2 regions of the Rhizobium sp. BK538 genome follow, and region 2 is predicted to be linked to the other one. Evidence: riboswitches for the same ligand, from Rfam matches in the RefSeq annotation. Region 2 holds a riboswitch; the other holds the start of a gene.
The links. Region 2 has a riboswitch for S-adenosylmethionine ahead of FHX09_RS14760 (O-succinylhomoserine sulfhydrylase). Riboswitches for the same ligand answer to the same signal wherever they lie in the genome.
Positions count from the first base shown of each region.

Region 1 (7,812 bases), on a different contig from region 2:
GGCACGGTGGTCGCGCCGAGCTTCCGCAGCCGCTCAAGCGCCTGGACGTTGTTGCTGAATGCTGGATCATCAGGCGTAAAGGCGACGATCGGGAAGCCTGGCTGAACAAGACGCATCGGGCCATGCATCAGCTCGGCAAGCGAAAAGGCTTCTGCATGCAGTCCGGCCGTCTCCTTGGCTTTCAAAGCTGCCTCGAGCGCAATGGCGAAAGCGGGGCCGCGACCGGCCGTATAGAGCGAGCTGGCCTCGAAAAGTACATCCTCCGCTGCCTTCGTATCAATCCCACTGGTCGCCTGGAGGGCTTCCGGTAGCTTTTCCAAGGATGTATGGAGATCGCGCTTGCCGCTGATGGCAGCCGTGACACCGCAAAGCGCGGCGACTGAGGCGATGAAGGACTTGGTCGCCGCTACGCTCTTCTCCGGGCCTGCATTGAGGCCGAGAACGATGTCAGCCTGCTTGGCGAGCGGGCTATCGGTGACGTTGACGACCGCAATCGTCGTCGCACCACCGTGCTTTGCGGCATCCTGCAAGGCAATGATGTCGGGGCTTGCGCCGGATTGCGACACCGTGAAGTGGATGCCGCCCTTCAGATGTAGAGACGCGCCATAGACCGACGCGATCGATGGGCCAACCGACGCAACCGGCACGCCACAGGTGATCTCGAAGAGGTATTTGAAGAAGGTCGCGGCATGGTCGGAAGACCCGCGCGCTGCCGTCGTCACCATGGTCGGTGCGCCTGATGCAAACAGCTTCGCAATTTCGTCGAAGGCCGGCTTTTCTTTCTGAAGCAGTGTTGCGACGACCTCCGGCGACTGGCCGGCTTCCTGCAACATCAGCGAATGGCTTTCACTCATAGGTCTTCTCCGATTCTTAATTCTGCAACAAAATCATATGCATCGCCACGATAGTGGGAACGGGTGTATTCGACGACGCGTTGGTCCTCCAGGCGCGAGACGCGTTCGATCAGCAGGGCGGGCGCACCCGCCTTCACGTCTAGCGCCGCCGCTGACGACGGATCGAGCGTCACAGCCGTGAGCCTTTGGAGGGCTCGAACGGGACGGTGGCCGCGCGCCGCGAGCGCCTCGTACAGAGATCCTTCTCCGCCGGCATTTTCTCCAAGGAACTTAATCGGCACGACAGCACGTTCGATCGCAAGCGGCAGACCGTCGGCAAGACGCAGACGATCCAGGCGCAGCACAGGTTCATCAAGCCCGAGGCCAAGCAAAAAGGCTTCATCAGGAGATGGCGTATTGACGGTTCGAGACAAGATCCGAGCCGCAGGCGCGCGACCGCGTGAGCGCATGTCGGCGGAGAAGGAAGAAAGCCGCCATAGCGACTGTTCCATGCGTTCGACCTTGCTGGAAACGAAGGTGCCGCTTCCATGCCGGGATTCAAGTGTGCCTGCGTTCATCAGGTCGCGATAAGCTGTGCGGACCGTCACGCGTCCGACCTTCAATGCCTCGGCAAGATCCCGCTCGCCGGGAAGCGCGGTTCCAGGTCTCAGCAGGCCCTCCTGGATCAGGCCCGTCAGAGCCTGCGCCAACCGCTTGTAAAGCGGCCCTGTGAGCGCCTCGTCGCGCAGGCCTCGACTGTTCAGTTCGGCGATCAGACTGGTTCTATCCATGCCCTGAAGATAGAACCTATCTAGAACCAATCGCAAGTCGAAAATGACTTCGGAACAAAAAAACCCTCGCAGGTAGCCTGCGAGGGTTTGTCGGTTGGGGCGATCTGTTTGCGTCAGCTCTTCGAGAAGATGTAGTCCGTTTCCTGACGCAGTACCTCGCCCGGGCGGAGGATCGCGTCGGGAAAGCCCTCGTGGTTGATTGCATCCGGCCAGATTTGCGTTTCCAGGCAGAAGCCGGCGAACGGGCCGTACTTGCGCCCGTCGAGGCCAGGGACAGGCACATTGAGCTTGAAGCCCGCATAGAACTGCACGCCAGGCTCGGTCGTGCGCACTTCCAGCGAAACGCCCGAATTCAGGCTTCGGGCAAGCGCGACGGAGCGCTTTGCTGTGCGTTCGTTGGAAAGGCAGAAATTGTGATCGTAGAGGGCCTGTTCGCTACCCTCGAACCGCTTCATCGGTGACATCTGACGGAAGTCGAAGGCCGTTCCGGCAACGGGTCGAGCCTCGCCGGTCGGGATCTGCCGTTCATTCGTGACGAGGTAGCTGTCGGCTGCGATCATGATGTCGTGGCCAAGCGCGTCATCGCGGCCATCGAGGTTGAAATAGGCGTGCTGGCAAACGTTGGCGATCGTCGGTTGATCACTGGTCGACTCGTAGGTCACGGAGAGTTCGCCGTCTCCATGCACCCAGTAGGTTGCCTGGATGGTGCAGTTGCCGGGATAACCGGCGCGGCCATCCGGATCGACGATCTTCAGCACGACACGGTCGACATCGTGCTCGACGATCGTCCAGTTCTGCTTGGCGATGTTGTCGCTTCCTCCATGAAGGTGAGTCACGCCGTTCTCATTGAGATCAAGCTGATAGCTCTTGCCATCCAGCGTGAATTTGCCATCGCCGATGCGGTTGGCGCAGCGCCCGGGAGTTGCGCCAAAGTAGGAGGAATGCGCCGGATAGCTGTCGAAATCGTCAAAGCCAAGCAGGAGCGGTGCATCATGGCCGTCGAGACGGAGATCCTGTATGACCGCACCCCAGCTGATGATCTTGGCCGTCAGCCCGCCGCCCTTGATCTCGACGCGATAGACAGTTTCGCCCGACTTGGTCTGCCCGAAAACTTCTCGCTTCAACATTTCCGTCATGACTGACCGTCCTGATATATCTTCGATTGAGGCGGCGAACCTGCCCCCATTTGCCGCAAACCGCAACGGGTGTGCCGAAAAAAAGAAACGCTGTCAGCCACACTTGCCGATATCGTTGAGATCGTAGGGTGTGGTCTGGTAGATCTCGTTGATCCAGTTGCCGAACAACAGGTGCGCGTGGCTGCGCCAGCGGTTTTGCGGCGTCAGCGACGGATCGTTGTGCGGGAAGTAGTTGTGCGGCATCTTGATCGGCACGCCGGCATTCACGTCGCGGAAATATTCGTCGGAAAGCGACGTTGAATCATATTCCACGTGATTGAACATATAGAGCCGCTTGCCCTTCCGTTCATGCACGAGGCAGACACCCATTTCGCTGGACTCCATCAGAATCTCCAGGCTTTCCGACTTCTCGATGTCGTCGCGGCGGACCTCTGTCCAGCGCGAAACAGGAACCTCGAAGTTGTCCGAGAAACCGTTCAGGTAGACAGACGACGGTTTCAGGTTCCGGTGTCGGTAGACGCCGAAGGCCTTCTCCTTGAGTTCATACTTGGGAACGCCGTGGAAATGGTAGATCGCGGCCATCGCGCCCCAGCAGACGTTCATCGACGAATGGACGTTGGTTTCCGTCCAGTCGAAAATCTGCTGCATTTCGCCCCAATAGTTCACGTCCTCGTAGGGTAGCGTCTCGATCGGCGCGCCGGTAGTGATGAAGCCATCGAATTTGCGGTGCTTCACTTCCTCCCACGTCTGGTAGAAGGCGAGAAGATGGTCTTCCGAGGTGTTCTTTGCTTTGTGGTTGCCCACGCGGATGAGCGAAAGCTCGACCTGCAACGGAGAGGCGCCGACCAAGCGGGCCATCTGCAATTCCGTCTTGATCTTGTTCGGCATGAGGTTGAGAAGCCCTATCTGCAGCGGCCGGATGTCCTGACGGATAGCCACCGTCTCGGTCATCACGCGCACGCCTTCCTGAACCAGGGTTTCAAACGCAGGCAAGGTATCGGGGATCTTGATGGGCATTGCGGTCACTCGATCAAAACAACGAATATATCGCTATCGGTCCGCACGCGGCCCTTTAGCAACTTCTTTAACGTGGCTGCAAGCCGGCCGGCCAAATCACCACGGAGCGTCTTAAATAGCGTCACTCGCGCCGCGAATCAATTGCTCAAACGAAGGGGTGGGATCGATATGAAGTCACTGCCGCGTTAATGACTGCTAGAATCTGTTGGTAGACACAGCGAATCACCATGTTTATTGAAGTAGAATGATGGCTAGGGACGCGTAATGGCAGATGACCTCGAAGGCAGGCCAAGCATTCAAGGGCGGGACAGAGTAGGATACGACCTGAGCCTGGGCTATCGCTTGAGGGTCATGTTCTCGGCCTTCTGGCATTCCTCCGTGCGCGGAAGGGTCCTGGTGATCGCGACTGCGCTGATTGCCATCATTCTCGCAACTGCTTATGCGACCGTCATCCTCAACCAGTGGAACGCGCCCTTTTATGACAGCATCGCGCGGCGCGATCTGCCTGGTTTCTTCCATCAGCTGAAGATCTTTGCGCTGATCGCAGGCATGCTGCTGCTGCTCAACGTCGTGCAGGCGTGGCTAAACCAGATGACCGCGCTCTACATGCGCGAAGGTCTGACACGCGATCTCGTCAACCAGTGGCTCCAGCGCAAGCGTGCGCTTCGGCTTTCGGCTAGCGGCCTCATCGGCGTTAATCCCGACCAGCGTTTGCACGAAGATGCCCGCAACCTAGCGGAAAGCACGACGAGCCTGATGATCGGGTTGGTGCAGGCGACGATCCTGCTCATCAGTTTCATCGGCGTGCTATGGGATTTGTCCAGCGGTTTTGTCTTCCGCTTCGGCACCCACGCTTTTTCCATTCCAGGCTATATGGTCTGGGCCGCAATCTTCTATGCGGCATCCGCATCCATTCTCAGCCAGCTGGTGGGCCGCAAGCTTGTGAAGCTCAACGCGGATCGCTTCTCGAAGGAGGCGGAGCTTCGCTTTGCGCTGATGCATGCCAACGAGAACATGCCGGCGATCACGGTGGCACGCGGCGAGGAGAATGAGCAGCAGCGTATCAATACCGACATCAGTGCGGTGCTCGCCGTCATCAAGCGGGTGGCGATGGCCAACGTCAACCTCACCTGGGTGTCAGCCGGCTATGGCTGGCTCGTTGTGGTCATCCCGATCATCGTCGCTGCACCGGCATACTTCTCCGGCGGCCTGACGTTTGGCGAACTGATGGTATCGGTCGGTGCTTTCAACCAGGTCAACACGGCCCTTCGCTGGTATGTCGCGAACTTCGGTCCCATTGCCGAATGGCGCGCCACGCTGATGCGTGTCACCGATTTTCGGCAGGCGCTCACCACTATGAGCGACGAGATCAATCTCAGGGGCACGATCAGCTACGAGCGCAGCCCGCCCGGAACACTAACGCTGGAGCACGTGCGGATCGCTTCCAAGATTGGCGAAGAGATCGACCAGTGCGGCGGCTTCCGCGTGCACGAGAGTGCGGTGACGATTAAGGCCGGTGAAAAGGTCATGATCAACGGCGATCACAACGTGAACCGTAAGCTGCTTTTCCTTGCACTCTCCGAACTTTGGCCGTGTGGTGGCGGCAAGATCGGCTTGCCGCCCACGGACGACATGCTTTTCGTCCCGCAATCGGCTTACATCCCGGGTGGTTCACTTCGTGAAGCGCTGGCGTTTCCCGAGCCTGCGGACACCTATCAGAACCGCGATGTCGTGGCGGCACTGGAAAAGGCAGGACTCCACAATCTGGTTTCCCGCCTTGATACCCGGGCGCGGTGGGACAAGCTGCTTGATTCCGACGAGCAGCGCGCGATCGGTTTTGCTCGCCTGCTTCTTGTACGACCGAAGTGGATCGTGTTTGACGAAGTATTGGAAGGCATGGAGCCGGAATGGCAGTCCACGATGATGGAGGTACTTACCTCCATGCCGGACGCGGCGATGATCTACATCGGTCGGTCAGACGTTTATGTTGAGACCTTCAAGCCGCGCATACTGCATCTCGAAGCCCTGCATGCGAAGCCTGAAGTGAAGGTAGTGGCAAAAGCGCCGAACGCGCCCGCACCAGCACTCTGATCGCCTACATCGGCGGGACGACCCCGTTCGTGCCGACCGTGACGTTTGTGGCGGACACTGTGCCATCAGGTGCTCTTTCACCCATCACGATCACGTGCGCTCCTGCAACAAGGTCTGACTTTCCGGCAGGGGCGAAGGTGACGATCGGTGTATCGTCGGCGATGGATATCGTCTTTTCCTTGCCCTGATAGGTGAGCGTGATCGTGTGGCCATCGACCGCCTTCACGGCCTTGGCGACGGTCGCGTTGGTCATCGTGCTGTTTGGCTTCAGGTCCCAAGGGCGACTGCCTTCTCCGGTTCCCTTCATGGCGGCCGGAAAGATCAGCACTTCAAGAGCGCCGTCGCCGCCATCAGCTTTCGGCAGCGATGCAACGCCAACGAAATCGCCCGGCTTGATGTCTTCGACGGAGGCTTTCTTGATGCCGCGAACCTTCCAGTCTGGCTTCAGTGTCACCGTTTGCTCGGCGCCTTCGCGTGTTTTGACCACCAACGTGTTGCCACTCAGGCTTTCAATCGCGCCACGCACGCGCTGCGCTTCCTGGGCAAGCGCGCCGTGCGACGCAATAACGAGGAAACCCGCGGCCCAGACGAGCGCGGTAGATGCTTTAAGATTGTGTGGCATAGTCTGCTTTCCTTGCCGTCGTGCAAGCTGCGGATACGGGGCGCAGCTTAGTCCTGCCGGTCGAACGCTGACGAATCAATGAAACGTGAAAGCCAGTTCGCGCGGCAGAGACAGGTCGGATTGAGCGGGCGCGAGGGGTGCCTCAGCCCTCCAATTCCTCCCGCAGCATCTCAAGCTCCAGCCATTCCTCTTCCATTTTCGTCAGACTGTCCCGGAGCTTCTCCATCTCGGCCGCCAGACGGTTGAATGTGGTGGGGTCCTTGGTGAACAAGCCGGGGTCCGCCATCCGCTCCTCGCGTTTGGCGATCTCGGTTTCGGCCTTGGCCATTTCCTTCGGGAGATGTTCGAGCGCGAACTTCTGCTTGTAGGAAAGCTTGCCCTTTCCTTTCGCCGTCTCGGCGGAATCTGCTGCTTCCTGCTGCTTCGATCGTTCCGCCGCCTTTTCGGCCTTCCTCCGCTCCTCGACGGCGCCCTTTCGCTGCGCAAGCATATCCGAATAGCCGCCCGCATATTCGATCCAGCGCCCGTCAGGCGCATCCGGGACGGCCGGCGCAATCGTCGACGTCACAGTGCGGTCGAGGAAGTCGCGGTCGTGGCTGACGAGGATGACGGTGCCGGGGAAGCCCGCAACGATTTCCTGCAGCAGATCCAATGTCTCTATATCCAGATCGTTGGTCGGTTCGTCGAGGATCAACAGGTTTGCCGGACGCGACATAATGCGGGCCAGCATGAGCCGCGCGCGCTCGCCGCCAGAAAGGTTCCTGATCGGCGTGCGCGCCTGTTCAGGCTGGAACAGGAACTCCTTCATGTAACCCGTCACGTGCCTCTGTTCACCGTTGACGAGCAAGTTCTCACCGCGGCCATCCGTCAGGTAATGGGCGAGCGTTTCGTCCGGATTGAGGTCTTCGCGCTTCTGATCCAGCGTCGCGATTTCCAGATTGGTTCCGAGCTTGATCGTGCCGCTGTCCGGCGCGAGCTGTCCGGTCAACATCTTCAGGAGCGTTGTCTTGCCGGCACCGTTCGGGCCGACGAGGCCGATGCAATCACCGCGATGCACGCGAATGGAGAAGGGAGCGACGATCGGCCGGTCGCCGAAAGTCTTCGTGATCTTGTCGGCTTCGATGACGAGCTTGCCGGATTCCTGCGCGTCGGAAACTGTTGCCTGCACGGTGCCCTGCGGGCCTTTGTGGCCGCGATATTGCGAACGCATGGTTTGCAGCTCGCCGAGGCGGCGCATGTTGCGCTTGCGTCGTGCCGTGACGCCGTAACGCAGCCAGTGTTCTTCGCGCTCGATCGCCTTGCCGAGCTTATGCTGTTCGAGC
Region 1 is NZ_JACIFT010000007.1:195,644-203,455, reverse strand. It holds gene FHX09_RS10955 (SIS domain-containing protein) at 1-854, opposite strand, end outside; gene FHX09_RS10950 (GntR family transcriptional regulator) at 851-1,624, opposite strand; gene FHX09_RS10945 (aldose epimerase family protein) at 1,738-2,760, opposite strand; gene metA (homoserine O-succinyltransferase) at 2,854-3,777, opposite strand; SAM riboswitch at 3,813-3,890, opposite strand; gene FHX09_RS10935 (ABC transporter ATP-binding protein/permease) at 4,042-5,868, shown strand; gene FHX09_RS10930 (DUF5666 domain-containing protein) at 5,873-6,490, opposite strand; gene FHX09_RS10925 (ABC-F family ATP-binding cassette domain-containing protein) at 6,633-7,812, opposite strand, start outside.
Region 1: another riboswitch for S-adenosylmethionine. It lies ahead of metA (homoserine O-succinyltransferase); the one in region 2 lies ahead of FHX09_RS14760 (O-succinylhomoserine sulfhydrylase).

Region 2 (7,812 bases):
TAATGATAGCAACAAGCATGTCAGATATTTGCAGCCTCCGCGCGGTTCGCGGAATGCATCTGCAACTGCGGATCAATACTTCTTTTTCATAATAAAATGCCGTTTACCGCAAATAACCTGAATGTTATAAGCGCCAACACAGACAAAAACAAAAGTTACTCTGGAAACGCCCTTCAATTCATCTGAATCATGACGATGTCAGGACTGAAGAAAATGAAGGACGCAACTGCAGGCATTGATCAACGCGATCACAGGATACTTTTAGTATCTCGAATCCTCGGCTACTCGTTCGCGTTTATGCTGGTTTTCATCATTGCGATGGCGATGATCCCTAATCAGTTTTTCATCGTTTCGACCCGCGCAGTCGTCAACGCTCCCGTACAAATGATTGCCTCGCCAATCTATGGCAGGGTAGACAAGATTTCGCTGCAAGTCGGGCAAGTCGTCGATCTCGGCGACGTGATGGCAACGGTTTCCAATCCCAATCAGGACCAAACGTCGTTGACGGGGCTTCGGCTCGAGAAGCTCGACTTGGCGGAGAAGCTCAACAATACGACGAGCGTTGTTGCCGAGCGCAAGGAGCAATTGGAGAAGGTCAAAGCCCAGATCACCAGCGTGAAGGACGGCGTGCTCAGTGAGCTAGCCGCGGTGACCGACAATTCAAAATCCACTGTCCAGACCTATGAGGCGCGCCTCAGCGAACAGGACGCGCTGCTGCAGCGGCAGCTGGTGCTCCTGAAAAAGGGCCTCGTCTCGGAAGCGAGTATCGAGCCACAGCGCCAGAAGCGGAATGCGGCCCAATATGAACTCGACGCAGCGAGAGGCGAACTGCGCCGCAACGAGATCGTCCGATCGCTTGTCAGCCGCGATATCTATACCGGGGGCACCGTTGCCGCCAACCTTCTGACGCTTGAGATGCAGCGATCGAAGCTTTCCGGCGATATCGCCGAAGACACCATCGAAATCAATCAGATGGCAGAGCGCAAGCTGCAGGTCGAAAACCTCATTGGACGCGAAGAGGGGCGCCTCGGCAAGACCGGCGCCGCAGACGTCGTGGCCGAGCGCCACGGCCAAATCGTCAGCGTGGACGCGTCCTTCGGTGATTTCGTCATGCAGGGACAGCCGGTCGCCAAATCGCTCGATTGCGATGACGCTTTTGCTGCCGCCGTCTATCGGAGCCGTGACGTAACTTCGCTTGAGATCGGCATGCCGGCGATGGTCAATTTCCGCAGCCTGGGGGTCAAGCGAAGCGCCCACATCTACAAGATCGTTCGATACTTCAATTCGGGTCCCGAGAATCGGTATTTTGCAAAATTCCCGGAAGCCGAAGGCCACGAAGTCTACGTACTGGTCAAGATGGATGAGCCGGCGGCGGACGAGGCGATGACGGCGCAGCGTAGCAATGACAAATTCTTCGGATGCCACGTCGGCGAAGACGTGATCGTTTCGCTCGGAGAGACGATGGTCTCGCGGGTGGCCCGGTATTCAAGGTTAGCCCTCAATACGATCTTTTCCCCCGGCAATATCCTCTCCGCCTCGACGCTATTCGACAAGACCGTCCGTCCACGCGCTGCGAGCGCCCAGACCGCAGCCCCATAACACCACGCCGATCTCAACCGTTGTATTGCGAGGCAGGAATGAAGCGTGCGAAGTGGTCAATACCAAACTTGCCGGTGCTTGCGTTCGCACTTGTTGGCATTGCGCTTTTCGTCTCTTCCGCAGAGGCTGATAATGAACAACGCAGGCAGTTGGCTTGCTCGCTTTGTGACGGCTTGGCCGCACAATTGAGCGGTGACCCGGAACAGCCTTTCATCTTTCGTAGCTTCGAGCCCGCGAACGGCGGCTCCGCCCTACACCCGGCTCTCGAAAATACGGGCTTTACCTACGACAATGCGGTCGCCTTGATGGCCCTCTACGGCTGCCAGCGAAAAAAGGAGGCGCGCCGGGTTGCCGACGCGCTTGTGGTCGCGCTGGAAACCGACCGTTACTACCACGACGGACGCCTTCGCAACGCATATCGGTCGGGACCGGTCATTCCGGGCAAGGAAGGGATGTTGCTGCCAGGTTACTGGAATGCGACCAGCAACTCCTGGATCGAGGACGGCTACCAGGTGGGCTCGGCGACGGGCAGCACCGCTTGGGGCGCGCTGGCGCTGCTGATGGCCTTTGAGGAAACAGACCAGCCGGCGTATCTCGACGCCGCCCGCAAGATCATGGACTGGATTCATCGAAGCACGGCAGATCCCCGCAACGTCGGCTACTTCGGCGGCTACTTCGGTCACGAGCCAGCGCCTGAGCGCATGACGTGGAAATCGACCGAGCATAACTTGGATGTCTATGCAGCGGACAGTTGGCTTGCCAGCCTCGACAGTGGTGGTGACTGGCAACATCGTGGCGACAGCGCCCTGCAGTTTCTGAAGGCCATGTGGAATGAAGGCGAAGGGCGCTTCTTTATTGGCAGCGCACCGGACAGCAACGCTCCGAATATCGCTATGTCGGGGCTCGACGCAGAGCTTTGGCCGCTGATTGCCGTTCCCGATTTCAAGGCCAAGGCCGGCCGTGTGATCGAGTGGACAGAAGTCCACCACGGCGTAGAAGGCGGCTTCGACTTCAATAGCGACCGCGACGGGATCTGGCTCGAAGGAACGGCACAGGCCGCACTCGTGCTTCGCCTTACCGGCCAACCGGCAAAGGCCGAGCCATTGTTCAAGACGATCGAAACTCAGCTCACGCCAGGCAACCTGATCTACGCGACGGTCAACGAACAGCTGTCGACCGGCCTTCAGGTAGGGCCGAACTCGGCGCCTGGCGACTTCAAGTATTACCGTTTGCCGCATATCGGCGCCACGGGCTGGGCCATCCTTGCCGCGCTCGATCTCAACCCCTTTGTCGGCAGCGCGGGCCAGACATCCAATGGCAAGGAGTCCCCATGTCCCCAGAAGTAGTCACGCTGTCAGATTCGATGCTGTTCGCGGCGTTGGCCATTGCGCTGATACTGGGATGCAGCTGGCTTCTCGACAGTCGCCGCGGTGTCGACCGGATTATCTTCGGTTCGATCCTCATCGTGATGTTGTCGAACTACCTATATTTTCGCCTCACGAAAACCTTGCCGGACTTCGAATGGAGCGCCTATGCCATCTGGCCAAGGATTTATCTGTCCTTCGAGCTCGTCGTCATCTTCTACACGGTCTTGTCGATCGTCTTCTTTTTCCGTCGAACCGACCATCACGGCGCGGCCGACGCCAGCGAGGCACTGCTGGCAAGACTTGCGCGACAGCCTGCCGTGGACATTTTCATCTGCACCTACAACGAAGAGCTATCGATTCTGGAGCGAACAATTCTTGCGGCAAAGGCAATCGACTACAGCAATTTCACGGTCTGGGTGCTGGACGACGGACGGCGAGATTGGCTGGAGGACTACTGCGCAGAGGTCGGTGTCCGCTATCTCAGGCGCGCGGACAATGCCGGCGCCAAGGGCGGCAATATCAACAACGCCATACGACAAACAGCGAAGGAGACCAACGCGCCCTTTATTCTGATTCTCGATGCGGATTTCGCGCCGCAGCGTGCGCTTCTGAACCGTACGGTGGGCCAGTTCATCAATACGGACATCGGCGTTATTCAGACACCGCAGTTTTATTACAACGCCGACCCTGTCCAGCATAACCTTTTGGCCTCGAAAGCTTGGGTCGATGACCAACGTATCTTCTTCGATGTCATGCAGCCGTCAAAGGATGGCTGGGGGGCCGCTTTCTGTGTCGGGACGTCGTGCGTCGTGCGTCGGGACGCCTTGGCGATGATCGGTGGCATGCCACAGGAGACGGTAACCGAGGATATCCACTTGACCTATCGCCTGCTTCAGAAGGGACTGAAGACACGCTGGCTGAACGAGCGCCTGAGCGTCGGCCTATCGGCGGAAAGCCTCTCCGGCTACATTACGCAGCGCTGCCGCTGGTGCCTTGGCACAATCCAGGTAGCGCTTCTTCGCGATGGCCCCTTCCTCGGCAAGGGCTTCACCTTCGTTCAGAGGATGCACTACTTCCACGGTCTGCTTTTCTGGTTCTGCCGCCCATTCATCCTGCTGCTGATGGCAGCACCGCTGCTCTACTACTTCCTCGGCCTGCCGGCCATCCGCATGGAGCCCGAGGCCTTCTTCCTCTACGCGCTGCCGATGGTCGCCGGCATGTGGGCATTCCACGCATGGGTCTCGGGCGGACGCAGCCTGCCGCTCTTTACCGAAGTGTCGCAAATGGTGTCAGCCGTGCCGATCACCATCGCCCTCTTCCATGCGCTTCTCCATCCATTCGGTCGCCCCTTCAAAGTGACGGCCAAGGGTGAGGACCGCGGGCGCGTCGAAATCATTTACCCGATTGCCGGGACATTCCTTTGCGTCATCGTCCTGACCTTTGTTGGGATGCTGAATGGACCGTTGCTTGGAACCTATAATGACCTCGACGGCTTCAGCGTGGCATGGGGCATGGTCGTGATGGTTTACGCTTTCGTATCACTGCTCGTCTGCATCGAACTTCCGAGAGAAGCGCTGGACGACATCCAGTTTCCCCTGGATCGCCAAGGGCATGCTGCCAGTCGCGGCAGATCCTCGGCTTGCACCCTCGATACAATATCGATCCACAAGGCAAGGATAACCATGCAGGATGAGGCCGCCTTCGCCGAAATGCGATTGGGCGATATTTTGATCTTTACGCCGTTCGCAGACTTCGATGTTGCCGGCCAGGTGACCGCGATGGACAGGGCTCGATCAGGCGTGTCAGTGTCCATCGTCGGTATCAGGGACCGGCGGGATGCCTGGGAAATCAAGAAAACGCCGGAGGAGGTTCGCCAGAAGATGGTACAGCGGATCTTCAGTGAAATGCCGGAAGTCATGCCAAGGCGTGCGTATCCGCTCGCGGCCGGAAGAGGACTCTGGAAGCGTATGTTCGCGCGCCCATCGGTCCTTGTCGGCGATCTGGAACAGCACACGGTCACGGCCCGAACTCAGCAGGGCTCAAGACGATCCTACAGGCCGCCTCCCTTCATCACACGTCGGACACCGCTCTTGCAAATCGGCAACAGGAACGTTGCCCCACCCCTGGCCGAATAATAGCGAACGCCAGGACGCTCAGATGCGGAAGTGCTTCGAGAGCTTCAGGCCCTGGGCTTGATAATTGGAGCCGAGGCCGGAGCCGTAGAGGCTTTCTGGGTGTTCCTGCATGTGTTCGTAGACCAGGCGGCCGACGATCTGGCCGTCCTCGAGGATGAAGGGGACCTCGTGGCTGCGGACCTCGAGCACGGCACGGCTGCCGCGGCCGCCGGCAGGTGCATGGCCGAAGCCGGGGTCGAAGAAGCCCGCATAGTGCACGCGGAATTCGCCGACCAGCGGATCGAAAGGAGTCATCTCGGCCGCATAATGCGGTGGCACATGGATGGCTTCGCGGGAGACCAGGATGTAAAACTCGTCCGGATCCAGGATCAGTTCGTTGCGGCCACGGCTATAGAGCGGCTCCCAGAAGTCATAGATGTCGTGTTGTGCTTTCTTGTCGACATCGACGACGGCGGTGTGGTGCTTGCCGCGGTAGCCGATCAGGCCGTCCTTGTCGCCGGCAAGGTCGATCGACAAGGCAATCCCGCCACCCGATACATTCGGCTGCTTGCTGGCAACCAGCGTTTCAGCATCGTGCAGCGCCAACAATTCGGGCTCGCCAAGCAAGGAGTGACCGACACGGAATCGGATCTGCGAGAGGCGCGAGCCGCGACGCACGACGATCGGGAAAGTGCGTGGGCTGATCTCGAGATAGAGGGGTCCAGAATAGCCGGTCGGGATCTTGTCGAACTCCTGGGCGTAGTCAGTGATGACGCGCGTGAAGATATCCAGTCGTCCCGTCGAGCTCTTCGGATTGGCCGAGGCCGACATATCGGCCGGCAGGTCGAGGCGCTCCATCAAGGGAACGATATAGACGCAGCCGGTTTCCAGCACGGCACCTTCGGAGAGGTCGACGACGTGAAGGCTCAGACGATCGAGCTTGTCGGACACGAGATGGGATGGGCCTGGCATGAAGCTCGCGCGAACGCGAAAAGCCTTGGCGCCGAGCCTGAGGTCAAGGCTTGCCGGCTGGATCTGGTCGTGATCCAAATCACGCTCGGAGCTGAGGCGCCCAGCCTCAAAAAGCGCGGCAATCGCGCGATCTGCCAAAATTCCTGTTACGCGAGCCATCATGCCCCATCCATATTTGTCGCAAACAAAACCAAACTCAAGGAATTGACGCAAGCATAGAACGGCAGTATTGCAGCTTTATCCCGTGGTGATTTGGCCGGTCGGCTTGCAGCCACGTTAAACAAGTGGCTAAAAGGACCGGGTGCAAAACCGGTCTGCTTTCGCGGCCGGTTTTTTGTTGTTTGAAAGTGGTGATTCATGAGCAAGACCTGGCGCCCGGCAACCCAACTCGTCCACGACGGTTCGCTGCGCTCGCAATATGGCGAGACCTCCGAAGCAATCTACCTCACGCAGGGCTTCGTCTATGAAAGCGCGGAAGCGGCAGAAGCACGCTTCAAGGGCGAGACAGAAGGCTATATCTACGCCCGTTACGGCAGCCCGACAAACGACATGTTCGAAAAGCGCATGTGCGCACTCGAAGGCGCCGAAGAAGCCCGCGCTACGGCATCCGGCATGGCAGCCGTTACCGCCGCAATCCTCTGCCAGGTGAAGGCCGGCGACCACATCGTTGCCGCCCGCGCGCTCTTCGGCTCGTGCCGCTGGGTCGTCGAGACGCTGGCGCCGAAATACGGTGTCGAGTGTACGCTGGTCGACGGCCGCTATCTGGAGAACTGGGAAAAGGCGATCCGCCCGAACACCAAGGTGTTCTTCCTGGAGAGCCCGACCAACCCGACGCTCGAGGTGATCGATATCGCCGGCGTCGCGAAGCTCGCCAACCAGATCGGCGCCAAGGTCGTCGTCGACAACGTCTTTGCGACCCCGATTTTCCAGAAGCCGCTTGAACTCGGCGCCCATATCGTCGTCTATTCGGCCACCAAGCACATCGACGGGCAAGGCCGCAGCCTCGGCGGCGTGATCCTGTCCGACCGGGAATGGATCAACGAGAACCTACAGGACTACTACCGTCACACCGGCCCGGCGATGTCGCCGTTCACAGCCTGGACGCTGCTGAAGGGGCTGGAGACCTTGCCGCTACGCGTCAAGCAGCAGACCGAAAATGCGTCGAAGATCGCCGACTTCCTGGCCAATCAGCCCAAGGTCGCCAAGGTCATCTATCCCGGCCGTAAGGACCATCCGCAGGCCGACATAGTCGCCAAGCAGATGAAGGGCGGCTCGACGCTCGTCGCCATCGAACTGAAGGGTGGCAAGGAAGCAGCCTTCGCGCTTCAGAACGCGCTTGATATCGTCAAGATCTCCAACAATCTGGGCGACGCCAAGAGCCTGATCACGCACCCGGCGACGACGACGCACAAGAACCTGACCGACGAAGCACGCGCTGAGCTCGGCATCTCCGGCGGCACCGTTCGTCTCTCCGCCGGCATCGAGGACACGGACGATCTGATCGAGGATTTCGCCCAGGCGCTCGCCAAAGTGAAGGCCTGATCGGCCCATATCGGCCGGGTCACCCTCCGATCCGGCCGACTACCATACGCGCTTCTGCCACACGCGAAACGGGCTAAAATTGGGCTTAGCGCGCGAAACCTCTTGCTATTGCAGGCATTAGGGAGGTGATCGCCTATCGGTTTATTGACGGATCGGCCGTCGTATAAGATACCGGTAACGTATGTTGACTATGGTGTAGGCATGTACCGCGCCCTTAC
Region 2 is NZ_JACIFT010000010.1:204,618-212,429, forward strand. It holds gene FHX09_RS14740 (HlyD family efflux transporter periplasmic adaptor subunit) at 214-1,599, shown strand; gene FHX09_RS14745 (hypothetical protein) at 1,785-2,945, shown strand; gene FHX09_RS14750 (cellulose synthase catalytic subunit) at 2,930-5,101, shown strand; gene FHX09_RS14755 (2'-deoxycytidine 5'-triphosphate deaminase) at 5,120-6,214, opposite strand; SAM riboswitch at 6,287-6,365, shown strand; gene FHX09_RS14760 (O-succinylhomoserine sulfhydrylase) at 6,410-7,594, shown strand; gene apaG (Co2+/Mg2+ efflux protein ApaG) at 7,796-7,812, shown strand, end outside.